2 linked regions of the Rhodoligotrophos defluvii genome follow. The protein of the gene in region 1 interacts with the protein of each later gene in a pairwise test. Links are inferred from orthologs where the notes say so. Each region holds a gene or a part of one and is shown on either strand. Other genes may lie near its edges.

Evidence for each region.
Region 2: the proteins of ptsN (region 1) and trkA interact in binary tests that used the Escherichia coli proteins (3 or more experiments, as listed by UniProt). The link is inferred for Rhodoligotrophos defluvii from one-to-one orthologs.

Annotation. Positions count from the first base shown.
Region 1 is NZ_SZZM01000001.1:1,865,600-1,877,210, forward strand. Bases 8,375-11,353 are described here. They hold ptsN (PTS IIA-like nitrogen regulatory protein PtsN), read left to right. Parts: upstream 8,375-9,618; coding sequence 9,619-10,089; downstream 10,090-11,353. Other genes in these bases: rpoN (RNA polymerase factor sigma-54), read left to right, coding at 8,375-8,998; E4P09_RS08965 (hypothetical protein), read left to right, coding at 10,307-10,510; E4P09_RS08970 (BQ00720 family protein), read right to left, coding at 10,540-10,770; E4P09_RS08975 (Hsp20 family protein), read right to left, coding at 10,921-11,340. Also shown: E4P09_RS08905 (alpha/beta hydrolase), read left to right, coding at 1-253; E4P09_RS08910 (SDR family oxidoreductase), read right to left, coding at 198-1,076; tRNA epoxyqueuosine(34) reductase QueG, read right to left, coding at 1,073-2,191; E4P09_RS08920 (glutathione S-transferase family protein), read right to left, coding at 2,216-2,917; E4P09_RS08925 (complex I NDUFA9 subunit family protein), read right to left, coding at 2,971-3,942; E4P09_RS08935 (ribonuclease D), read left to right, coding at 4,320-4,928; LPS export ABC transporter periplasmic protein LptC, read left to right, coding at 5,000-5,686; E4P09_RS08945 (LptA/OstA family protein), read left to right, coding at 5,814-6,362; lptB (LPS export ABC transporter ATP-binding protein), read left to right, coding at 6,512-7,279; more of rpoN, read left to right, coding at 7,514-8,374; E4P09_RS08980 (MAPEG family protein), read left to right, coding at 11,548-11,611. UniProt on the Escherichia coli protein: Seems to have a role in regulating nitrogen assimilation.
Region 2 is NZ_SZZM01000007.1:191,355-204,406, forward strand. The notes cover bases 7,231-10,207. They hold trkA (Trk system potassium transporter TrkA), read left to right. Parts: upstream 7,231-8,017; coding sequence 8,018-9,397; downstream 9,398-10,207. Other genes in these bases: ntrX (nitrogen assimilation response regulator NtrX), read left to right, coding at 7,231-7,867; hfq (RNA chaperone Hfq), read left to right, coding at 9,577-9,828; hflX (GTPase HflX), read left to right, coding at 9,818-10,207. In the rest of the region: tRNA dihydrouridine synthase DusB, read left to right, coding at 100-1,110; E4P09_RS23455 (two-component system sensor histidine kinase NtrB), read left to right, coding at 1,110-2,234; ntrC (nitrogen regulation protein NR(I)), read left to right, coding at 2,242-3,693; E4P09_RS23465 (sensor histidine kinase NtrY-like), read left to right, coding at 3,974-6,478; more of ntrX, read left to right, coding at 6,479-7,230; more of hflX, read left to right, coding at 10,208-11,206; mazG (nucleoside triphosphate pyrophosphohydrolase), read right to left, coding at 11,218-12,132; E4P09_RS23495 (MBL fold metallo-hydrolase), read right to left, coding at 12,179-13,015; E4P09_RS23500 (TatD family hydrolase), read right to left, coding at 13,012-13,052. UniProt on the Escherichia coli protein: Part of the constitutive potassium transport systems TrkG and TrkH. May regulate the transport activity of TrkG and TrkH systems. Binds to NAD(+) and NADH.

The sequences.
Region 1 (11,611 bases):
AGTTCCCGTCCGCATCCTGCATGGTGAGCAGGACGAGGCGGTACCCTGGCAGCACGGGCTCGCCACCTACAGCATGATCGAGGGAGACGACGTGACCTTCACCTTGGTCAAGGGCGGCGACCACCGCTTGTCCGACGAGCGCTCGCTGGATCTGCTGGTCACCACGGCCGCCGCGCTCTGCACCAGGGCGGATGCCGTCATTGCGCAGCGGCAACCAGCGCCTGCAGACCCTCCCGATAGGTCGGATACTTGAAGCTGTAGTCCAGCTCTTCACGCACCCGGGCATTGCAAACCCGCTTGCTCCCCGCAAAGAAGCCGCGCGCCACCGCCGAAAGCTCCGCCTCTTCGAACGGAATGGCGGGTGGCGTCTCCACCCCGAGCAGGCGGGCGGCGTAGGCGATGACCTCTTCGGGCGGGGAAGGCTCGTTGTCTGCCACGTTGTACACGCGGCCGGGGTTGGGCTTAGCGACCGAGGCCGCCAAGATGCCGACGATATCGTCGCGATGGACACGCCCCACGAAGTGATTCGGCTTGATGATCCTGCGGGCTTTGCCCTGCCGCACCGCTTCGATCTGGTTGCGGCCATCCGGCCCGTAGATCCCCGCCAGGCGAAAGATGTGCACGGGAAGTCCGGAACGGGCGCCGAGCGCCTGCCACTGCCCTTCGGCCAGCACCCGCCGGCCGCCGCGGTCGGTGCTCGGCACGGTGGGCGCGTCCTCGTCCACCCACGCCCCGGCGTGGTCGCCATAAACGCCGGTGGTCGAAAGGTAGCCCGCCCAGTCCATAGGCCCGGCATGGCGGGCGAGATCTTCGCCATGCAGCTTCAGGAACGGGTCGCCGTCATCGTCCGGCGGAATGGACGCCAGCACGTGAGTGACGCCGGCGAGCAGCCCGTCGATATCGACCAGCGGCCCTTCGCCGTCGAACACCACCATGCGAAAGCCTTGCCCCTCCAGCTGCTTCGCCTTCTCTGCACTGCGTGTGGTGCCGGCAACCGTCCAGCCCAAATCGCGCATCCGCCGCGCGAATTCGCGCGCGCAATAACCCATCCCCAGGCAAAGCAGGCTCTTGCTCATTCCAGTCTCCACTCGGCCGCAACCTCTAGATCCGTCTCCGCCGGGGCCAGCGCCGCGGCCAGGGCGGCGAATTCATCTGGCGGAACCAGCTTACGGAGCGCCCATATAGCCATCGCGCGCACCAGTGGCGATGGGTCTTGCAAGCGTTCCCGCACTGTGGGAACCAGCGCCGGATCACCGGAATTGCCGATCGCGATCAGCACGTTGCGGATGAAGCGGTTGCGCCCGGCTCGGCGCACCGGCGTCCCGGCGAACATGGCGCGGAAGCCGGCATCGTCCAGCTCGGCGAGCACCTTCAGTCGCGGATTGCGTAAATGGGGACGGGCCTGCAGCTTGGCATCGCTCGCCTGCCGGGCGAACTTGTTCCATGGACACACCGCCAGGCAGTCGTCGCAGCCGAAGATCCGGTTGCCGATGGGCGCGCGGAATTCCAGCGGAATGTGCCCCTTATGCTCGATGGTGAGGTAGGAGATGCAGCGCCGGGCATCGAGCTGGTAAGGCGCCGGGAATGCCCGTGTCGGGCAGATGTCGAGGCACGCGCGGCACGAGCCGCAGCGGTCCTCCCCGGCCGTATCGGGCGCAATCTCCGCCGTCGTTGCGATGGCGCCGAGAAACAGCCAGGAGCCGAACTCCCGCGAAACCAGGTTCGTGTGCTTGCCCTGCCAGCCTAGCCCGGCCGCTTCGGCCAGCGGCTTCTCCATGAGCGGAGCGGTATCCACGAACACCTTCACCTCGGCGCCCGTCTCGCGGACCAGTGTGCGCGCCACCGCCTTCAGGCGCTTCTTGATCAGCTCGTGATAGTCGCTGCCCAGCGCATAGACGGAGATGACACCGCCGCCGTGATCGTCGAGCCGCGCCAGTGGCGACTCGTCCGGACCGTAATTCTTGCCGAGCATGATGATGCTGCGCATCTCGGGCCACAGCCGGCGCGGGTCGCCCCGGCGTTCGGCCGTATCCCGCATCCACGCCATGTCGCCCTGGCGATCATCGGCGATGAAGGCGGCAAGCCGGGCAGAGGCTTCCGGGATGGCATCGGGCGTGGTGAAGCCCACGGCATCGAAGCCCTCCGCTTCGGCCCAGCGCCGTATCCTTTCTTTCAATTCCGCAGCCGCCATGCCCCGAGATAGGGAGCAAGGGGCTCAGAAGTCCAGATCCGCGTAGATCCGTGGCGGCGGCATGCCGCGGATGTGGTCGGCCAGCAGCGGCCGGAAGGAGGGTCGCGATTTGATGCGCTGGTACCATGCCTTGGCGGAGGCGCTCACGCCCCAGGGCACGTCGCCGAGATAGTCGAGGCAGGAGAGGTGGGCCGCGGCCGCGAGATCGGCTTGGGTCAGGTCGTCGCCAGCCAGCCAGTTCCGGTGCTCCGCCAGGGTGCCGATATAGTCGAGGTGAGCGCGGATATTGTGCAGGGCTGCCCGCACAGCGTTCATGTTGGTGGGCCCGCCGCCCTTGCCCGGTGGCGCGAGGCGGCGTTCCACCTTCTCCGTGAGGATCAGCCGGCTCACCTCCCGGTGGAACTTCACGTCGAACCACGCCACCAGCCGCCTGGTCTCCGCGCGCTGAGCCGGCGTGTTACCGAGCAGCGTGCGCCCGCGTTGCCCATCGGCCGAACCGCCGCGGGTTTCTTCCAGATAGTCGGCCAGGGCCTCCACCCCGGGGATCACCGTCTGGTCGTCCTCGATGAAGATCGGCAGCGTGCCGGCAGGGTTGAGCAGCAGAAGCTCGTCCGGGTTGTCCCACGGCTTCTCCTCGATGACCTCGGCCTCGATCCCCAGCTCGCCGAGCATGAGCCTGATCCGGCGCGAAAACGGGTCGAGCATATAGTGGATCAGCTGAGGCATTCAGGTCCGTGGCGTCCCGTTGAGCTGAGATGGGAAAGGGCCGAAGGGCGGGCTCAACCGTGCAGTCCGCGATCATAGCTACCGGTCGGCCGGAAGCGCTCTAGATATTGCGGCACGATGGCCTCGAGCGCCTGCGGCACGATGCCGAGCCCGGCGAAGGTGCGCTTGTCGCGCGCCGCGTCTGCGCTCACCACATTGTCATATTGCAGCTGCGTCACCTGGTCCGTGGTCAGCAGCGGCTTCGGCAGCATCTGCAGGAAGGTAGCCTGCAGCTTTGCGGCCGAGAACGGAATGGGCATCAGCAGCCGGCGCCGGTGCGTCGTCTTCAGCACATATTCGAAGATCTCGCGCAGGGTGAGGATTTCCGGTCCGCCCAACTCGTAGATAGTGCCGGCCCCGATCTTCCGGTCGACAAGCTCGCCCACAGCCCGAGCGATATCGCCCACATAGACCGGCTGCATGCGCGTGCGCCCGCCGCCGATCAGTGGCAACACCGGCATCACCCGCGCCATGGCGGCGAACAGGTTCAGGAACTGGTCCTCAGGACCGAAGACCACCGACGGCCGCAGGATGGTGGCCTCGGGAAAGGCGGCGCGGACGCGCACTTCCCCCTCGGCCTTGGTGCGGGCATAGGCCGATGGAGAGGCGGGGTCGGCGCCGATGGCAGAGACATGGATCAGCTGGGTGGCGCCTGCCACGTGCGCGACCTTTGCCACCGCTTCGGCCCCCAGCACGTGAATGGCCTCGAAGGTCTGCCGTCCGGTCTCGTAAAGAATGCCGGTGAGATTGATCACCGTCTGCGCGCCCTTGCACGCAGCCGCTATGGACGCGGGATAGCGCACATTGCCCTGCACCGCCTGGATCTGGCCCACCATGCCCAGCGGCTGCAGGTGCCCGGCAAGTTCGGGGTGGCGGACCGCGGCCCTGATCCTGTAGCCGCGCTTGGCCAGGACCTGTACGATGTGGCGCCCGAGAAAGCCCGATCCGCCAACGATCGTGACCAGAGTGTTGGATGTGGACGTCACGGTGCCTCGCTCTGCTGCCGCATGCCAGGCCGCCCCGCGGCGGCGGCATGCTCCCCGTCAGACTGCCTTTTACCGTTCCCGCCCGAGAATGCAACGGGGCCGTGAAGCGATATCCGCGCCCCGGCGTCTCCCGTTCGAACGAAATCACGATCGATCAGTTGACAATGCGCCCCTTGAGATCCTATGTCATCGGCCGTTGCCCAGGTGGCGGAATTGGTAGACGCACTAGCTTCAGGTGCTAGCGAGGGAAACCTCGTGGAAGTTCGAGTCTTCTCCTGGGCACCATTTCCCCTATGTGCCGATCCACGTGAGGGCGCCTGCCCGGACGTGAGTGCCGTAGCCATTCGGTGCCTGGCTCCCGGCAAGAAGGACGTTGGATGATAACCCTCCATCGTGGCGACCTTGGTCCTGATGTCCGGTTCGACGGGTCAGTGGCGGTCGATACGGAAACGCTTGGCCTCAACCCATACCGCGACCGACTGTGCCTCGTGCAGCTTTCCGCCGGCGACGGCACGGCGCACCTGGTGCAGATCGACCCGGCCAGCTTCCACGCGCCGAACCTCAAGGCGCTGCTGAGCGACCCTGGTCTGCTCAAGATCTTCCATTATGCACGCTTCGACGTGGCCGTCCTCAAGTACTATCTCGGCATCGAGGCTACCCCGGTCTATTGCACCAAGATCGCATCGAAGCTGACGCGCACCTACACGGATCGCCATGGGCTGAAGGATCTCTGCCGTGAGCTCCTGGGCATCGAGCTCTCCAAGCAGCAGCAGAGCTCCGACTGGGGCGCGGCCGAGCTGGCCGACGCGCAGCTGCAATACGCGGCCGCCGATGTCCTCTATCTCCACCAGCTGAAGGCCCAGCTCGACCAGCTGCTGGCGCGCGAGGGGCGCACCCAGCTCGCCGAGGCCTGCTTCCGCTTCATTCCCGCCAGAGCCGCGCTTGACCTTGCAGGCTGGGCGGAAGAGGACATATTTGCCCATTGAGCGTCGGCCGCGGCGCTCGGGAAGCGGACTGTGCCGGATCCGGTTCCGGGTCCTGGGAGCATGATTTTCCGATGGTGATGCCCACGCCTCACGGTGCCAACCCGGCGGCGCAGCCCGGTGCGAGAGAAGCCGTTCCGCATCGGCGCCGGACCCGCTTCACGCCCGCGCGCATCATCATGTGGGGCTTGACGGTCGTGCTGGTCGCGCTGGTGGCGGCATTCGTCATCCAGATCGGCATGTTCCCCTCCGTTTATGCGCCCCAGGTCACCGAGCAGCCCGTCCAGGATCCGGAAGTGGCCGTCGCACGGGAGGTTCAATTCACCGGCTTCGACCGCGACGGGCAACCCTTCTCCGTGCAGGCGCAGCGCGCCGCCCAGGACAAGGACCGACCGTTCCGCGTCCACCTCGAGGCCGTGAAGGTCGAGATGAAGCTCAAGGCCAGCGGCGAGCTGCTGCTGGTCACCGCGCGCCAGGGGCTTTACGACGACAAGGCCAAGACGCTCGATCTCGCCGGCCAGGTCCATATCGTGAACAGCGCCAACTACTCGGCGAACCTGCAGACCGCTCGCGTGTTCCTGAGCGAAAAGAGACTTCTCAGCGAAGATCCGGTAGAGGTTAGGTTTCCCGACGGCACCATAACGGCCGGGGGAATGGAGATGCGCGATGACGGCCAGCAAGTATATTTCACAAGGAATGTTCGCACCAATTTCTCCCAGAGATCTGAGCGCGACGACGCGCAGCCGGGGCCGCGGCCCTAGAGCATTTTCGAGCGAAGTGGATGCCGGTTCGCGTGAAGAAAATGCGACCGGGCAAACACCTAGAGCATTTTCGAGCGAAGTGGATACCGGTTCGCGTGAAGAAAATGCGACCGGGCAAACACCTAGAGTGCTTCCGCGATTCGAAGAAAAGCGGAAGCGCTCTAAGTCGCGCGCCGGACTGGCGCTGTTCTGCGCCGCCGCTATCAGCCTGGTCTCCTCCATGGCCGCCGCCCAGTCGGTCGACGCATCCAAGCTCAAGGATGCGAGCGGTACCTCCAACAGTGGCGCGGTCGATATCCTCGCTGAGAAGGTCGAGCTCAATCAGGAGCGGCAGCAGGCGGTTTTCACCGGCAGCGTGGACGCAACGCGCGGCAATGTTCGCCTCAAGAGCCAAAAGCTGGTCGTGGATTACGAGGAGGTGAAGACGGGCGACCGCACCGAGCGCAAGTTCAAGTCGCTGCAGGCGGACGGCAACGTGGTGGTGACCAGCCGCGGCCAGGTGATCAATGCGGACTGGGCGAAGATGGACGTCCCCAGCAACAAGATCGTCATGGGGGGCAATGTGGTCGTGACCCAGGGGCAGACGGTCCTGCGCGGCAACCAGCTCAACATCGACCTCAATACCGGCCAAAGCCAGCTCTCCGGCGGGCGGGTGCGCGGCCGCTTCGTGCCTTGAGCAGAGTCTGTAGGCGCCCCCCAGAGCTTCATAGAAAATTAATGGAAACCGACGGTAATTGGGTGGAACGGAACGACGTGGACAGACCTGCAGCACCGCCCAGGAAGCGATCTATCTCGTTGGAGAACTCCGGTAGGGAGAGGGTGGGCATGTTCGCCCCCCACGATCGCGTCGGATGGAACGGTGGTGCTGGCGGCGAGGGGCTCGTGGCCCACTCCTTGGGCAAGAGCTTCAAGCGCCGCCCGGTGGTGCGGGGTGTCAGTCTTTCCGTTCGACGCGGAGAGGCGGTCGGCCTTCTCGGGCCCAACGGGGCGGGAAAGACGACGGTGTTCTACATGATCACCGGCCTCATTGCGGCGGATTTCGGCTCCATCGAGCTCGATGGGACCGATATCACGCATCTGCCGATGTATCGCCGCGCCCGCTTGGGAATCGGCTACCTCCCCCAGGAGGCGTCGGTTTTCCGCGGACTGACGGTGGAAGAGAATATCCGCGCGGTTCTGGAGCTCACCGAGAAGGACCGGAAGGCGCGCGAGAGTATGTTGCGCGGGTTGTTGGATGAGTTTGCTATCTCGCATCTCCGGAGTACGCCAGCTGTTGCATTATCTGGCGGAGAGCGTCGAAGGGTGGAGATCGCACGAGCACTCGCCGCCCGTCCCCAATTCATGCTCCTCGACGAGCCGTTCGCCGGGATTGATCCCATTGCGATCGGCGATATACGCGAGCTGGTGCGACACCTCACCGCTCGGGGAATCGGGGTGCTTATTACGGATCACAACGTCCGAGAAACCCTCGAGCTTATCGATCGCGCGCTCATCATACACGAGGGTCGGGTCCTGATGGAGGGCTCCCCCGCCGAGATCGTCAGCAATCGCGAGGTGCGCCGCCTGTATCTTGGTGAACAATTCACCCTGTGAGTGGTTCATTTCTTCTGCTGTTGTCCTTTCGCATAGACCAGTGCACCTTTCTTCGCAAAATGCTCTATAGGTGACCCGTCGAAACCTGCTGCCCCATCGCGCGCGGGGCGAGAAGGGGACGGACGAGAGCGTGATCCCGAAGAAGTGGGAACCGGTTTTCGGAAAAGATCGCGCTCAGGCAGAGGATTAGAGCGGGACGGCCAGAGGCCGCGCCGCTCTGGGGCCATCGAGGTTATGGTGCTGAGAGCAAAGCTCGAGCTTCGCCAGGGGCAATCTCTGGTCATGACGCCTCAGCTGCAGCAGGCCATCAAGCTGCTGCAGATGTCGAATGTCGAGCTGTCGCAATTCGTCGAGGGCGAGCTCGAGCGCAATCCGCTGCTCGATCGTCCCGAGCAGGACGAGGACTTACCCCAGCTCAATGGCGAAGCGGAGCGCGCCTCGCCCGTCCAGGACAGGCTCGACCGCCTCGATACCGATCTCGACAACGTCTACGCCGATGAAGCGCCGGCCGACCGCCAGGCACGCGAGACGGTTGCCGGCATCGCCGACTCAGGTTGGTCCAGCCTCGCCGGCGGTGGTGGCGGCGGCTTTGCGGATTCGCTGGACGGAGACCTCCACGGAACCCTGCGGCAGCCCGTCAGCCTGCATGAGCACCTGGAGCAGCAGCTGAGCGAGGCCGCCCTTCCGCCAGCCGAGCGGCTGATCGGCTCTCATCTGATCGGCATGCTCGATGAGGCCGGCTATCTCCGTGCCGATCTTGCCGAGCTGGCGCAGCAGCTCGGAACCGAGCCCGAAGCCATCGAGGCCTGTCTGCGCAAGATCCAGGGCTTCGATCCGCCGGGCATTGCCGCCCGCGACCTCAAGGAGTGCCTGGCCATTCAGCTGGAGGCGCAGGGCGACCTCACCCTGGAGATGGAGGCGCTGCTCGACAATCTGCCGCTGCTCGCCCAGCGTGATTTCGGCAAGCTGCGCAGGGCTTGCGAGGTCGATGCGGACGAGCTGCGCGAGATGGTGGCGAAAATCCGCCGCCTCAACCCGAAGCCGGGTGCCGGCTTCGGCGAGGGGCCGGTGCCGCTAGTCGTGCCCGACGTGTTCGTGCGCGCCGCCCCGGACGGCAGCTGGCGGGTCGAGTTGAACAGCGAGACCCTGCCGAGGGTGCTCGTCAACAACCATTACTACGCCGAGGTCAGCCGCCACGGCACGCGCGACCAGGATCGCGAGTATCTTTCCGAGTGCCTCGCCAATGCCAATTGGCTGGTCAAGAGCCTCGAGCAGCGGGCCCGCACCATTCTGAAGGTCGCGCGGGAAATCGTGCGGCAGCAGGATCCGTTTCTGGTCCAAGGCGTGCAGTTCCTGCGCCCGCTGAATCTGCGCAAGGTGGCGGACGCCATCGAGATGCACGAATCCACCGTCAGTCGCGTCACCGCCAATAAATACATGGCGACCCCGCGCGGCACCTTCGAGATGAAATACTTCTTCACCACCGCCATCGCATCGGTCGAAGGGGGCGAATCATACTCCGCCGAAGCGGTGCGCCACCGCATTCGCGAGCTTGTGGAAAACGAGACGCCGGCGAATGTCCTGTCCGATGACAGGATCGTGGAGCTGCTGCGCGATTCAGGTATAGACATTGCACGCAGAACCGTTGCCAAATACCGGGAAGCATTGGGAATATTATCTTCGGTTCAGCGCCGTCGGGAGAAGCTTGAAAGCCGATGATCTCTGGGCCAAATACTCGGGCGATTAACATGCCTGCGCCTGGGCTGCGGGGTCTGCGTCGGTCCGAAAACATGAAGTTGGGCGAGCTCTGCACAAAACGTATGCTGATTTTTTAAAAAATGATTGGGAGGATCGTTGACTTGCGGCGCTCGCACGACTAGGTAGGGGCACCCGTTCGAGAGCACCCTGCTCCGACGATGTCGTTGGGCATGTCGTACAAATTATGGTAAGCAGGTTGTTAACGAGGGTGACCGCGGCGAACATCGGGGCTACGGCCTGAGCGTGACCCGCGGCTGAGCAGAAGGCATGGGCGGCACTTCTGAGATGACGATCCAGTTTCGGCACATCACATGAAGCGAATGGGCCCCTTTCCGGGCCGTATCGGGCTTGCTGAGACACGCGGGGCACGTCGCCTGTCCGCGTGTGAGGCGCTATGCCCAAACGAGAGCATTTTCGAGCGAAATGGATACCGGTTCGCGTGAGAAAATGCGGCTAGGCAGGGACTTGGAGCGGCTTCGCGATTCGAAGAAAAGCGAAAACGCTCTAAGGCGAGTGCAGTGAAAGTCTACAGGATCGATGCGTCTGAGGCTGGTGGGTCGCGCCCAAGGAGACATTACACGATGCAGCTGTCCGATATCCTCTCCGCAGATGGAATCGTGCCGTCACTGAAGGTTGGCAGCAAGAAGCAGGCCTTGCAGGAGCTTGCGGCGATTGCCGCGCGGCAGACGGGCCTCGACGCGCGGGAGATATTCGAAACGCTTCTGCAGCGGGAGCGGCTGGGCTCGACCGGCCTCGGCCAGGGTATTGCCATTCCTCATGGCAAGCTGCCGGGCCTGACGAGGTTGCGCACCGTCTTTGCGCGCCTTGCCCAGCCCATCGATTTCGATTCGGTGGACGATCAGCCTGTCGACCTGATCTTCCTGCTGCTCGCGCCGGAGAGTGCTGGTGCCGATCACCTGAAGGCGCTTGCCCGCATCTCCCGCCTGCTGCGAGACCAGACCATTGTTGCGAAGCTGCGCGGCTCGGACAGCGCCGCCGCGCTCTATTCAATTCTCACCGAACCGGCAGCATCGGCCTCGCACGCCGCTTGAAGGTAAATTCGAACCGACCTCTGCGATAGAGCGGAACGGATTCCTCTAGCGGTCAGAACCGGGGCATGACGATGGAGTTTCAATCCAGCCACCTCCGTCATTGCCGGGCTTGACGCGGCAACCCAGGAGCGGCCCGGCCAGGGGGAACGTTCGCGCCGCGGGGGGACCCTGGATGCTTGGCTCGGCGCCTAGGCGCACCCGGGCGTGACGTAAGGTGTTGACTGATAAGCAAATCGTCATCACCGGGCTTGACCCGGTGATCCAGGGGCCGCAGGGGGCGTTGGTGCCGTGTTGCCTGCATGCCCCGGTGAGCCGGGGCATGACGATTGTGCGGGGACTTCAAGGGCTTGGCGCGGCAATCCAGGGGCTGCAAGGGGATGTTCGTGCCGTGGGGCCCCTGGATGCCCGGCTCGGCGCCTAGAGACTTAAAGCAGCAGTCATGCCCGCCGATCAGTTGACGCTCACGGTCTGCAGATCGTTCTCGAAGGCGTTCGCCAGGGCTGCCTCGCGGCTGCCGGCAATGGCCATGGGCGTTCCGTCCGCCGCGTACAGCGCAAACAGGCGCGCATTGGCAGGAAGATAGGGGATCGGTCCGATCAGCTCGGCCGCAACGGTACTGTCAATCTCGCGAACATAACCGATCTTGCCGTCGCCCAGCAGCGCGAATTCTGCCGCGCTCATCAGAGGCTTCCGCGCAATTTCCTGTTTGTTCATAGCGAACTCCTTTCCGGTCCATCACGATACGCAACTGCGCTATCGAAAAGGTTACTCCGCCCTCGTTGGAAAGCGGCGGTTCTGGGCTTGTACATCGTGCCTCGGGCGTGCTCCGGACTACCGGATCTCGATGGTCCGCACCGTCCTGTTCGGCGGCCGCCGGACCAAGTCGATCTCGAGCATGCCATGCTCCAGGGACGCACCCGTCACCTCCATGCCGTCGGCCAGGACGAAGGCCTTCAGAAACTGGCGCGCTGCGATCCCTCGATGCAGATAGGCCTTTGCGCGGTCGTCCTTCTGCTTTCCACGGACCAGCAGCTGGTTTTCTTCCACCTGCACCAGCAGCTCATCCCTGGAAAACCCCGCAACCGCGAGAGTGATCCGCAAATGGGAGGTGCCGTCCTCGGAACTGTCTAGACGCTCGATATTATAGGGAGGATAGCCGTCGCTGGCGGTCTTGCCCAAGCGATCGAGCAGCCGCTCCATGTCTTCGAAGCCCAGCAGAAAGGGACTCGAAAAGATCGACACTCTAGACATCCAGAAGCCCTTCAAAAGCAGCTCGTTCTCGCGCCCGCGAAAGCTCGCTGAGGCCGCAACCGTCGGCGACCCTTGAAGGCATCGCCGCCGGGTGTCGCTCATGCCCCGCACCTGCAATTGCTTGCATGTCCAAGATCATGCGCTGACATCCCCGAATATGGCGTGCACAAATAGGCCTTTCAAGTTGTAGCGATCGGGGGAAGCATCATGTCGACAGAACTGCAACTGCTGGCCTGGACCGTGGTCCTCGGCCTGGCTCAGCTTGTCCTGG
Region 2 (13,052 bases), on another replicon or contig:
GCGCTCTCCATCTACCGTCGCATTGCGCAAGCCTTGCGCTTTGGAGAAACTTGCCGCAGATTGCTCAACAGTTAATCGATGCGGTGGATTGCCTATTTTATGAGCATCGCGATCGGCTCTCGTGACATTCGCAACCGGGTGTTCCTGGCGCCCATGTCGGGGGTGACGGACCTGCCGTTCCGGCGTCTGGCCTATCGGTTCGGCGCCGGCCTCGTCGTGTCCGAGATGGTGGCGAGCGAGGCGCTGGTCACCGCTAATCCCGAAACCTTACGCCGCGCCGCCGGGGCAGGGGAGGTCAGGCCGCTGGTGATCCAGTTGGCTGGCCGCGAGGAACGGTGGATGGCCGAGGGCGCCCGCGTAGCCGAAAGTCTGGGGGCCGACATCATCGACATCAACATGGGCTGCCCGGCCCGCAAGGTGACCAACGGCCTCTGCGGCTCGGCGCTCATGCGCGACCTCGACCATGCCACGCGCCTGGTGCGGGCAACCGTCCGGGCGGCAACCGTGCCGGTCACCCTCAAAATGCGGCTCGGCTGGGACGAGACCTCCATCAACGCGCCCGAGCTTGCCCGCCGGGCGGAGGCGGAAGGGGTGGCACTGGTCACCGTACATGGCCGCACCCGCTGCCAGTTCTATACGGGCCGGGCCGACTGGGCCGCGATCCGGGCGGTCAAGCAGGCCGTCACCATACCGGTGATCGCCAATGGCGACGCGACAAGTCTCGCCGACATCAGGCGGATGCTCGAACAATCGGGCGCCGACGGGGTGATGATCGGCCGTGGCGCCTACGGCCGGCCGTGGCTGCCGGGCACCCTTGCCGAGGCGCTGGACCCGGGCCGCGGCCGCCCGGCGCCCGGACTTGCCGAACAGCACGCGCTCGCGATGGAGCACTACGAAGCCATGCTGGAGCACTATGGGCGTGACATGGGCCTGCGCTGCGCCCGCAAGCACCTGGGCTGGACAGTCGAGGTGCTGCGCGATGACGGGCACCTCACGGCCGCCGCCGCAGCTGCGTGGCGGCAGCGCCTTTGCGCGGCCGGTGAGCCGGGCATGGTCCGCCACCACCTCAACGCGCTCTATGGCGAGGCGAGCGACAGGATGGCCGCGTGATGCCGAAAGCCGCAGATCTGTTGCCGCAGCCAGAGCCGCCGGAGGCGGATATGTTGGTCAGCGCTTTGCCCGACCCGCTGCTGACCGTGGATGCGGACGGCCGTGTGCTGTTCGCCAATGTGGCGGCGGAAGGCTTCTTCCAGACCAGCGCGCTGCTGCTCAAGCGCCAGCGATTGGCCGAGCTGGTGCCGTTCGCGAGCCCGATTCTCACGTTGGTGGACCAGGTGCGGCAGACCGGCGTCAGCATCCACGAATACGCCGTGGATGTCGGCACACCGCGCACCGGAGGCGAGCGGCTCGTGGACCTGCAGGTGGTGCCGGTGCCGGAGCGTCGCGAGCTCGTGTTGATCGTGCTGCAGCCGCGCTCCATGGCGCATAAGATCGACCGCCAGCTGACCCATCGCAATGCGGCCCGCTCGGTCACCGGCATGGCCTCCATGCTGGCGCATGAGATCAAGAACCCGCTTTCGGGCATCCGCGGCGCCGCCCAGCTGCTGGAGCCGGCCCTTTCGGACGAGGACCGGGCGCTCGCGCGGCTCATTTGCGAGGAGACGGACCGTATCTGCACCCTCGTGGATCAGATGGAGGAATTTGCCGACGAGCGTCCGGTGGAGCGCGCGCCCATCAACATCCATGCGGTGCTGGACCACGTGAAGGCGGTGGCGATCAACGGCTTCGCCCGCGGCATCCGGATCAACGAGGAATACGACCCGTCCCTGCCGCCAGTGCTGGCCAATCGGGATCAGCTGATCCAGGTGTTCATGAACCTGGTGAAGAACGCGGCGGAGGCCATCAGCTCAGACGGGGACAGTGGCGAGATCACCTTGTCGACCGCGTTCCGGCCGGGCATGCGGCTCAAGGTGCCGGGCTCGAACGAGCGCGTTACCCTGCCGCTCGAATATTGCGTGCACGATACGGGGCCCGGCATTCCAGAAGAGCTGATGCCGCACCTGTTCGATCCGTTCGTGACCACGAAGCCCTCCGGCAAGGGGCTGGGCCTTGCGCTCGTGGCCAAGATCATCCGCGATCACGGCGGCATCATCGAATGCACCTCCCAGGACGGCCGCACCACCTTCCGCATCCTCATGCCCATGCATAACCAGCTGCACCGCGAAGAGGACTGACGCGCCCATGCCCGCCAAGACCATATTGCTTGCCGATGATGACAGCGCCATCCGCACTGTCTTGAACCAGGCGCTGGGACGGGCCGGCTATATCGTGCGCTCGACCGGCAATATCGGAACCCTCTGGCGCTGGATGGCGGAAGGGCAGGGTGACCTTGTCATCTCCGATGTCATGCTGCCGGACGGAAATGCCTTCGACATGCTGCTCAGGGTGAAGAAGCAGCGGCCGGAGCTGCCGGTCATCCTGATGAGCGCCAAGAACACCATCATGACCGCGATCACCGCGGCCGAGCGGGGCGCCTACGAGTATCTGCCCAAGCCGTTCGATCTGAACGAGCTCTTGTCGGTTACCGCCCGCGCGCTGGACCAGGCCAAGCGCAAGCCTGCGGCGGTGGAGATGCCAGGCGACGACGAGAAGCTGCCGATCATCGGCCGCTCCCAGGCGATGCAGGAGATCTACCGCATCATCGCCCGCCTCACCCAAACGGACCTCACCGTGATGATCATGGGTGAGTCCGGCACCGGCAAGGAACTCGTTGCCCGGGCACTGCACGATTATGGCCGGCGGCGCAAGGGGCCCTTCGTTGCAGTGAATATGGCGGCGATCCCGCGGGAGCTGATCGAGTCCGAGCTGTTCGGCCACGAGAAGGGCGCCTTCACCGGCGCTTTGACCCGCTATGCCGGCCGTTTCGAGCAGGCGCAGGGCGGCACGCTGTTCCTGGACGAGATCGGCGACATGCCCATGGAGGCGCAGACGCGGCTTCTGCGCGTGCTGCAGCAGGGCGAGTTCACGACCGTTGGCGGCACCCACCCGATCAAGGTCAATATCCGCATCATCGCCGCCACCCATCGCGATCTCAAGGCGCAGATCGCGCAAGGGCTGTTCCGCGAGGACCTGTTCTTCCGGCTGAATGTGGTGCCGCTGCGCCTGCCACCCTTGCGCGAGCGCCTGGAGGACATTCCCGACCTTATCCAGCACTTCCTCGCCCAAGCCGAGCAGCAGGGCCTGCCGGTCAAGCAGATCGAGCCGGACGCCATGGAGCGGCTCAAGAAGCACCGTTGGCCCGGCAACGTCCGGGAGCTTGAAAATCTCGTCCGCCGCATGAGCGCGATCTATGTGGATGAGGCGATCACGGCCCGGATCGTGGAGCAGGAGCTGGCCGACCTGGCTGAGCCGCAGGGACCCTCGCCAGCCGGCGAGCCGGCCAGCCTCTCCGAGTTCGTGGAGAACCATCTGGCCGACTATTTCGCCGGCTTTCGCAACAGCACGCCGCCGCCCGGCCTCTACAACCGATTTCTGTCTGAAGTGGAGCCGCCGCTCATCAACGCTTCGCTTGCGGCCACAAACGGCAACCAGATCCGTGCCGCCGAGCTTCTGGGAATCAACCGGAACACCCTGCGCAAGAAGATCAGAGATTATGGCATAACCGTGATCCGTGCGCCGATTCCGCAACGGTAAAGCTTTTCTTGCCGCAATCTGAATGCCCGCAGAAAACTGCGCTTCTCCAACTCAACTGTTGCCGATCGGCAACAACACTGTTGGATTTTCGCAACAGAATCGTCTATCACCTTGCCCTGGGGAGAGGGGCGATTCAAAACTGCGGGCACAGGGGCAAATCGGTAAGGGCATCGAGCAGCGTCGGAAATGACGCCGTTTGTGACGTGTCGCTGGAGTGCCGGCGCGAAGCTGGCCGTCACTGCCGGGTCACGTAAGCAAGTCCTTCCTGCGGATGCGTGTCGTGAGCGCGCATCATTTGCGCCCTCGCAATCTGAGCGAGGTCATGGTCGTCGGGGTCGAAACAGCTAGACTGCCTGCCGCGGAGTCCCCGCGCCGCCAGGTCAGGATCGAGGCACAGCCCAGCCAGCGCCGCATTCCGGCGAAGCTGGGGGTGTTCCTGGTGATCACCTCGATCGTGACGGGACTCGCCACCTATTCGATCCTGACCGGGCTCACCCCGCTCGAGCCGACGCCGGACCTCATCGTCACCCTGCTCGGGGTGAACCTGGTCCTGGTCATGTCCATGGCCGCCCTGATCGCCTGGCAGGCCTACGTGCTGTGGCAGGCGCGCCGGCAGGGCATCGCGGGCGCCAGCCTCCACATCCGCATCGTCTCGCTGTTCTCCATCATCGCGGCCTTGCCGGCCATCATCGTGGCCCTGTTCGCGACCGTGACCCTCAATCGCGGCCTCGACACCTGGTTTTCGGAGCGCACCCGCGAGATCGTCGACACCGCCGTCAACGTGGCGGAGACCTATATCGCCGAGCATGGGGAGGTCATCCGCGGCGACGTTGCCGCCATTGCCGCCGATCTTAGCCGCCGCAAGCTGGAGTTCGACACCGACCGGGAACAGTTCACCCGTCGGCTTGCCACCCACGTGGCCATCCGCGGCCTGGCTGCTGCCTATGTGATCGACAGCGACCGCCGTCGCATCGAATCGAGCGTCACCATCAACGACCAGATCCAGTTCCAGCCTCCCAGCGAGACCGAGCTGGCCAAGGCGGCCGAGGGCAAGCTGGTGGTGGACGGGCCGGGGCGCAGCAATGTCATCCGCGCGCTGCTGAAGCTCGACGGCTTCAACAACTCCTATCTCTATGTGCTGCGGCTGGTGAATCCCAAGGTGATCGAGCACCTGCAGCGCACCCGCGAAGGGGTGATCGCCTATGAGGCGATGCAGAACCAGCGCACCGGCGTGCAGGTCACCTTCGCGCTCATGTATATCGGCGTGTCCTTCATCTTCCTGCTGGCGGCGGTCTGGCTGGGCCTGTGGCTCTCGGACCGCCTGGTGCAGCCCATCGTGCGGCTGGTGGATGCGGCCCGTCGCGTCTCGCTGGGCGAGCTGGACGTGAAGGTGCCGGTGCGCCGGGCCGAGGGCGATCTCGCCACCCTGGGGCGCACCTTCAACCGCATGACCCGCCAGCTCGAATCGCAGCGCAGCGAGCTGATCAACGCCAATGTGCAGCTCGATTTGCGGCGGCGCTTCACCGAGGCGGTGCTGTCCGGCATCAGCGCCGGCGTGCTCGGCCTCGACCGCACCGGCCGAATCACCCTAGCCAATAGCTCGGCGCAGGCGCTGCTGCACAAGAGCGATGGCGATCTCACCGGCACCATGATCACCGACGCGCTTCCGGAGCTGGACACGCTGTTCCGCAAGGCGCTCAAGAAGCGCTCAGGTTCCGCGGAAGGCCACATCAACACGCGTGTCGATGGCGAGGAGCGCAATCTCTTCGTGCGCATCACCACCGAGAGGGCCCGCGAGGACGAGCAGGGCTATGTGGTGACGATCGACGATGTGACGGAACTGGTGTCGGCCCAGCGCAACACCGCCTGGTCCGACATCGCGCGGCGCATCGCCCATGAGATCAAGAACCCGCTCACGCCGATCCAGCTGTCGGCGGAACGCCTGCGCCGCAAATATGCCAAGGAGATCCGCACCGATCCCAAGGTGTTCGAGCAGTGCACCGAGACCATCATCCGCCAGGTCGGCGATATCGGCCGGATGATCGACGAGTTCTCCGCCTTCGCCCGCATGCCCAAGGCCGAGCTGGAAGAAGCCGATCTCGCCGCGGCGGTGAAGGAAGCGATGGTGTTGCAACGGGTCTCGAGCAGCGACATCGATATCGACGTGCGCGTGCCCGAGGCGCCGGTCGTGGTCGGTTTCGACCGCCGGCTCATCACCCAGGCCATCACCAATCTGGTCAAGAACGCGCGGGAGGCCGTGGAAGCGCGCGTGCAGAAGGACCCGCGCCATCGCGGCCGGGTCGACGTGGTGCTGTCACGCGAGGGCGACCATGTGGTCATCGGCGTCGCCGATAACGGCATCGGCCTGCCCAAGGACAACCGGCAGCGGCTGCTCGAGCCCTACATGACCACACGCCAGAAGGGCACCGGCCTTGGTCTTGCCATCGTCAAACGCATCATGGAAGAGCACGGGGGGCAGATCACCTTGTCGGATGCGCCGGCGGCGTATGACGGCGGCGCGCTGGTCCGGCTGCTGCTGCCGGCGCAGGGGGCGAGCTCGGCGGCAAGCGCGGACGGCGCGACCGACACAGCGCCGACAGGGCTGGCCGCGGCGGGGCAGGGCGGTGATGGCGGCAGCGAGGGGAACACTGACGAGCAGGCGCCTGTCGCGGCGATCGCGCCGACGGCGATGCTCGCAACCGCCTCGGCGGGGGCAACGGAACGGAGAGAGCAGAGCGTATCAGGGGCGGTCAATCGAGAACCTGGAAACGAGAGGGACCAATAGATGGCTTCGGATATTCTCGTCGTGGATGATGAGGCCGACATCCGCAATCTCATCGCCGGCATTTTGGAGGATGAGGGGTATGACGCGCGCCTTGCCCATGACAGCGACAGCGCGCTGGCGGCGATCCATGATCGGCGCCCGTCGCTGATCATTTTGGATATTTGGCTGCAGGGGTCGAAACTGGACGGGCTCGACCTGTTGAACGTGATCAAGAAGAGCCATCCCGATCTGCCCGTGGTGATCATTTCGGGCCATGGCAATATCGAGACGGCGGTTTCCGCCATCAAGCGGGGGGCCTACGATTATATTGAGAAGCCGTTCAAGGCGGACCGCTTGGTGCTGGTGGTGGGCCGTGCGCTCGAGGCCAGCCGCCTACGGCGCGAGAACGAGGAGCTGAAGGAGCGGGCAGGGGCCCTGGCCGAGCTGATCGGGGAATCCGCGGTCATGCGCCAGCTGCGCCAGTTGGTGAAGAAGGTCGCGCCCACCAACAGCCGGGTGCTGATCTCAGGCCCGCTCGGCTCCGGCAAGGAACTGACCGCCCGCGTGCTACATGCCTGGTCGCACAGGGCCAAGGGGCCGTTCGTCATCCTTCCGGCCGCCACCATGGCGCCCGAGCGCATGGAAGAGGAGCTGTTCGGGGTGGAGAATCCCGACGGCACCCTGGCCCGGGTCGGCGCCTTGGAAGAAGCGCATAGCGGCACCTTGTTCCTCGACGAGGTTGCCGACATGCCGATTGAGACCCAGGGCAAGATCCTGCGGGTGCTGGTGGAGCAGAGCTTCCAGCGGGTCGGCGGGTCCAAGCGGGTCAAGGTGGACGTGCGCATCGTCTCGTCCACCGCGCGCGACCTGCGGCGGCTCATCGAGCAGGGGCTGTTCCGCGAGGATCTCTACCACAGGCTCAATGTGGTGCCGATCCGGGTGCCCTCGCTGAGCGAACGGCGTGATGACATCCCCGCCCTGGTCCAGAACTTCGTGCGGCAGTACTCGGCCATTTCCGGCCAGCCGCCGCGGGAGATCGCCGAGGATGCGCTGGCGATTCTGCAGACGCTGGAATGGCCTGGCAATGTGCGCCAGCTGCGCAACAATGTGGAGCGGCTGATGATCCTGGTCGGCGGCGAGCCCGGCACCGAGATCTCGGCGTCCATGCTGCCTTCGGAACTGGGTGGGGTCATGCCGCCACTCGCCAACGGGAATGGCGCGGAGCAGCTGATGTCGCTGCCGTTGAGAGAGGCCCGCGAGATCTTCGAGCGGGAATACCTGGCCGCGCAGATCGCCCGCTTCGGTGGCAACATCTCCAAGACAGCCACCTTTGTCGGCATGGAGCGCTCGGCGCTGCACCGCAAGCTGAAGCTGCTCGGCGTCGGCGAGAAGTCTTACGAACTTCATTGATCGCCTTTTGCATGCAGGCGGGGGCATTGCCCCTCGCCTGCATGCGAAGATAACGCCTACGTCTTGGGTATGGTCCATGCCAATATGGCGCAAGCGCCTTTGCTCAAACGGCGTTTGCACGACCATGCCCGAACTTGCTAGATCTCCTGCATGAAGATTCTCATTTGCGGCGCCGGGCAGGTCGGCCGTGGCATTGCCGAGCGGCTGGCCAAGGAAGACAACGACGTCACCATCATCGACAAGTCGCCCGCGCTCATCCAGGCAGTCACCGACAGCCTGGACGTGCAGGGAATCGTGGGCCATGGCTCGCATCCCGACGTGCTGGAGCGAGCCGGGGCGCGCGATGCTGACATGATCATCGCCGTCACCTTCGCCGACGAAGTGAACATGCTGGCCTGTCAGATCGCCCATTCCCTGTTCGACATCCCGACGAAGATCGCCCGGGTGCGCGCCCAGGGCTATCTCGATCCGCAATGGCGCAACCTCTATTCCCGCGAGAACCTGCCCATCGACGTGATCATCTCGCCGGAAACGGCAGTGGGCGAGATGGTGCTGCGCCGCCTCGCCCTGCCCGGCGCGTTCGAGGCGGTCCATTTCGTGGACGAGGCGGTGATCGGGCTGGGCATCCGCCTCGATGAGAACTGCCCGGTGGTCGACACGCCGCTCAGGCAGCTGACCGAGCTCTTTCCGGATCTCCAGGCGACAGTGGTAGGCATCTTCCGCAACGGCAGGCTGTTCGTGCCCCATGGCGCCGACCAGATGCTCGTCGGCGACGACGTGTATGTCATTGCCGACCGCCAGCAATCCACGCGGGTGTTGAGCCTGTTCGGCCATGAGGAGAAGCCAGCCCGCCGGGTGGTGGTCGCCGGGGGCGGCAATATCGGCCTCTATGTCGCCCGCAAGCTGGAGGAGCGGCATGGCCGCGCGGTCCATGTCAAGATCATCGAGCAGGATAGGGCGCGCGCCAGCCATATCGCCGAGGAGCTGAAGCGCACCCTCGTCCTGCACGGAAGCTCCTTAGAGCAGGAGCTGCTGCAGGAGGCGGGCGCCCAGGATGCCGATGCCTTCGTGGCGCTCACCAACGACGACAAGGTGAATATTCTCTCCGCGGTGCTGGCCAAGAACGAGGGGGCCCAACAGAGCTTTTGCCTCGTGTCCAGTCCGGACCTCAACCCGGTGCTCAACACGCTGGGCATCGACACCTATATCAGCCCGCGCGCGGTGACCATCTCCAGCATTCTCCGCCATGTCCGGCGCGGCCGCATCCGCGGGGTGCACCCGGTGCAGCATGGCGATGGGGAGATCCTGGAGGCCGAAGCCCTGGAAACCTCACCGGTCGTCGGCAAGGCGCTCCGCGATGCGGAATTGCCCGATGGGGTCCGCATCGGGGCCATCGTGCGCAACGGCAAAGTGTTCATTCCGCAAGGCGGGACCGAGATCCGCCCGCGGGATCGCATCGTGATCTTCGCGCTGGCCGGGCTGGTCCGCGATGTCGAGCACCTCTTCCGCGTCAGTCTCGAATATTTCTGAAGGGGCAGGGTGCTGCGGCGCCGTGCTCTGTTGCAGATCGAAGCGCGAGTCGATTTATGTTAGCCTGACTTGGGCACCTCTGCCCCAATGCCGTCAGCCTTTTGGTTTAGACGTCGATAAGGACGAGCACGACGTGTGTGTGTGCGGCATCGTCTTCAACAAATTACGCGAGAACGACAATGGCATCAGAAAAGCAGCAAAACCTGCAAGACGTATTCCTGAACAAGGTCCGCAAGGAACATATTCCGCTCACGATCTTTCTGGTGAACGGCGTGAAGCTGCAAGGAGTGATCGTGTGGTTCGACAATTTCTGCGTGCTGCTGCGCCGGGACGGCCTATCGCAACTGGTCTACAAGCACGCCATATCTACGATTATGCCGAGCGCGCCCATCAAGCTGTACGAGGAAGGCAACGGCGGTAGTGACGAATAGACGACGACAAGGTGGAGACGGGCACAGCAGGCCCGTCTCCTTCCAGATCGAAGGGCCCGAGGCCACGCGCGCCTATGTGGTACATGTGGGCTTCAAGCCGGGCGCTCTCGGGCCAAGCCATGCGGCCGGTCTTCTGCGGGACGAGGCCGAGCGCCTCGAGGAGGCCCGTGGCCTTGCGGCGGCGATCGACCTGGACATTGTCGGGGACAGCACGGTGATGCTGTCACGGCCCGTGCCCGCCACCCTGATCGGCGGCGGCAAGGTGGCCGAGATCGGCACGGCGGTCAAAGAGCTCGAGGCTGAGCTCGTGGTCGTCAACGCGACCCTGAGCCCGGTACAGCAGCGCAACCTGGAGCGCGCCTGGGGCGCCAAGGTGCTCGACCGCACCGGACTTATACTGGAAATCTTCGGTCGCCGGGCCGGGACGAGGGAAGGGCGCCTGCAGGTGGAGCTTGCCCACCTCACCTACCAGAAGAGCCGTCTAGTGCGCTCCTGGACCCATCTCGAGCGGCAGCGTGGCGGCTTCGGGTTCCTAGGCGGCCCGGGTGAAACCCAGATCGAAGCGGACCGGCGGGTCATTCAGGAGCGCATCACCAAGATCCGCGGCGAGTTGGACAAGGTAAAGGCCCGGCGCGAGCTGCACCGCGAAAACCGGCGCCGCGTGCCTTATCCGATCGTCGCCCTGGTCGGCTATACCAATGCGGGCAAGTCAACCCTATTCAATCGGCTGACCCGAGCCACTGTGCTGGCCGAGAACATGCTGTTCGCCACGCTCGATCCGACCATGCGCCGGCTCGCCCTGCCGCATGGGCGCGTGGTGATTCTCTCCGACACCGTCGGCTTCATCTCGGAGCTGCCGACCGACCTGGTCGCCGCTTTCAGGGCCACCTTGGAAGAGGTGCTGGAGGCAACCCTCATCCTGCATGTGCGCGATATCAGCCACGCGGAGACCGATGCGCAGGCTGCCGACGTGCTGCAGGTGCTGGATGCGCTCGGCATCGATGAGGATCGTCGCGAGCACATCATCGAGGTCTGGAACAAGGTCGACCGGCTGGATGAGGCCGAGCGCACTGCGTTCGCGAACCAAGCGGAGCGGCGCGATGACGTGGTGATGGTGTCGGCGCTCACCGGCGAGGGCGTGGCCGACCTTCTGGCCAAAGTGGAAGAGCGGCTGGCCACATCTGCCGATATCCTGGAATTGCGCATCTCGGCAGGCGAGGGCGCGCGGCTTGCCTGGCTCTACGAGGTGGGCGAGGTGTTGTCGCGCGACGACCTCGACGATGGTTCCGTGGCAGTCACTGTACGCGTGCCGGCGGAAAAGGCGTCCCTGGTGCGGTCGCGCTATCAGGACGAGATGCTGCGCGCCGCCGCCGAATAAGCCGGATTTCTTCAGAGGCCGCGCGCCTTCGCCTCGTCCCACAAAGCATCCATGCCTGCCAGACCAGCGGCTTCCGGCGTTTCACCCCGCGCTTCAAGGGTCTGCTCTATATAGCGGAATCTTCTGACGAATTTCGCGTTGGCAGAGCGCAGCGCGTCTTCCGGGTCGATCTTGAGATGGCGCGCGACATTGGCGATCACGAACAAGAGATCGCCGATCTCTTCGGCCATGTCGCTCCTGCCGCCGCCATTCTCGAGCACGTCGCGCAGCTCGCCCAACTCCTCCGCCGCCTTGTCCAGCACGGGTTCGAGCGATGGCCAGTCAAACCCCACGCGGGCGGCTCTGTTCTGGAGCTTCGCCGCGCGGCTCAGGGCAGGGAGAGCCTGCGGCACATCATCGAGCAGGCTAGGGGCGCTTGCGGCGCCTGCCCGGCCGGGCTCACCGGCGGCCGGGCCGGCGGCCGCCTTGGCCTCGCGCTCGTCGGCCTTGATCCGCTCCCACATGCCGGGCGTAGCACCCCGTGCCCGTGCCGCCGCATCGCCGAACACATGGGGATGGCGGCGGATCATCTTGGATGTGATCGCCTCGATCACATCGGCGAAGGTGAAGGCGCCGGTCTCCGCCGCAAGCTGCGCGTGGTAGACCACCTGCAGCTGGAGGTCACCCAGCTCGTCGCGGAGATCGCCCAGGTCGCCGCGCGCGATCGCATCGGCCACCTCGTAAGCTTCCTCGATCGTATAGGGCGCGATGGTGGCGAAGCTCTGCTGGAGATCCCACGGGCAGCCGCTCTCGGGATCGCGCAGCGCCGCCATGATGGCGAGCAGCGTATCGATCGACTTCGGGTCGCCGAGCGGTCCGGCGTCGGCGGCGGCCACATCAGCCTGCCGCGGCTCTTCTGGATCCTGAGCAGGGCTGTCACTGGTCATAGGGGGCTCCCGATATCCGCCAGTCGCATAATCTATATTATGGAAACTAAATCGGTGGCCCAAACACCACCGGCAGCCGCATGCCGTCATAGGCTGGCTCGATGCCGTCCGGCAGGCTTTTCCGCAGGCTCTCGTAATCCAGGTCGATATGCATGTTGGTGAGCACCGCATGCCTCGGCCGCATGCGCCCGATCCAATAAAGCGCTTCATCCACGTTGAAATGGGTGGGATGCGGTGCCGGCCGCAGCGCGTCGATTACCCAGGTGTCGAGCCCGGTGAGCGCCGGCAGCGCGGCGTCGGGAATGGCGCTCACATCCGGCGTGTAGGCGAGGCCACCAATCCGCAGGCCCAGCGCCGTGATATCGCCATGCACCAGATCGAACGGCAGAATGTCGATCGGGCCGCCCGCGCCTGGGATGCTCACATGTTCGCCCGCCTCCAGTCGATGCGCTTGCAGGATCGGCGGATAGCTCGATCCCGGCGGGGTTTCGAAGCAGTAGCCGAAGCGATGATAGAGCTCGCGCATGGTGCGGTCGTCGGCCCAGACCGACACGCGGCGGCGGGCATTGATCGCCACGGCGCGCAGCTCATCGATGCCGTGGCAATGATCCGCATGCTCATGGGTGAACACCACGCCGTCGAGCAGGCCCACATCGGCCGCCAGCAGCTGTTCGCGGACGTCGGGCGTCGTGTCCACCAGCACCCGGGTCACGCCGCCCTCGCCCGCGCGCTCGATCAGGATCGAGCAGCGCCGCCGACGATTGCGGGGATTGGCCGGATCGCACGCGCCCCAATAATTGCCGATCCGCGGCACGCCGGCCGACGAGCCGCAGCCGAGGATGGTGATGATCCCAGCCGGCTCTTCGCGCGAGGCAGCCGTCATGGCCCCGGCACCTTCGCGAACAGGCGATGGAAATTCG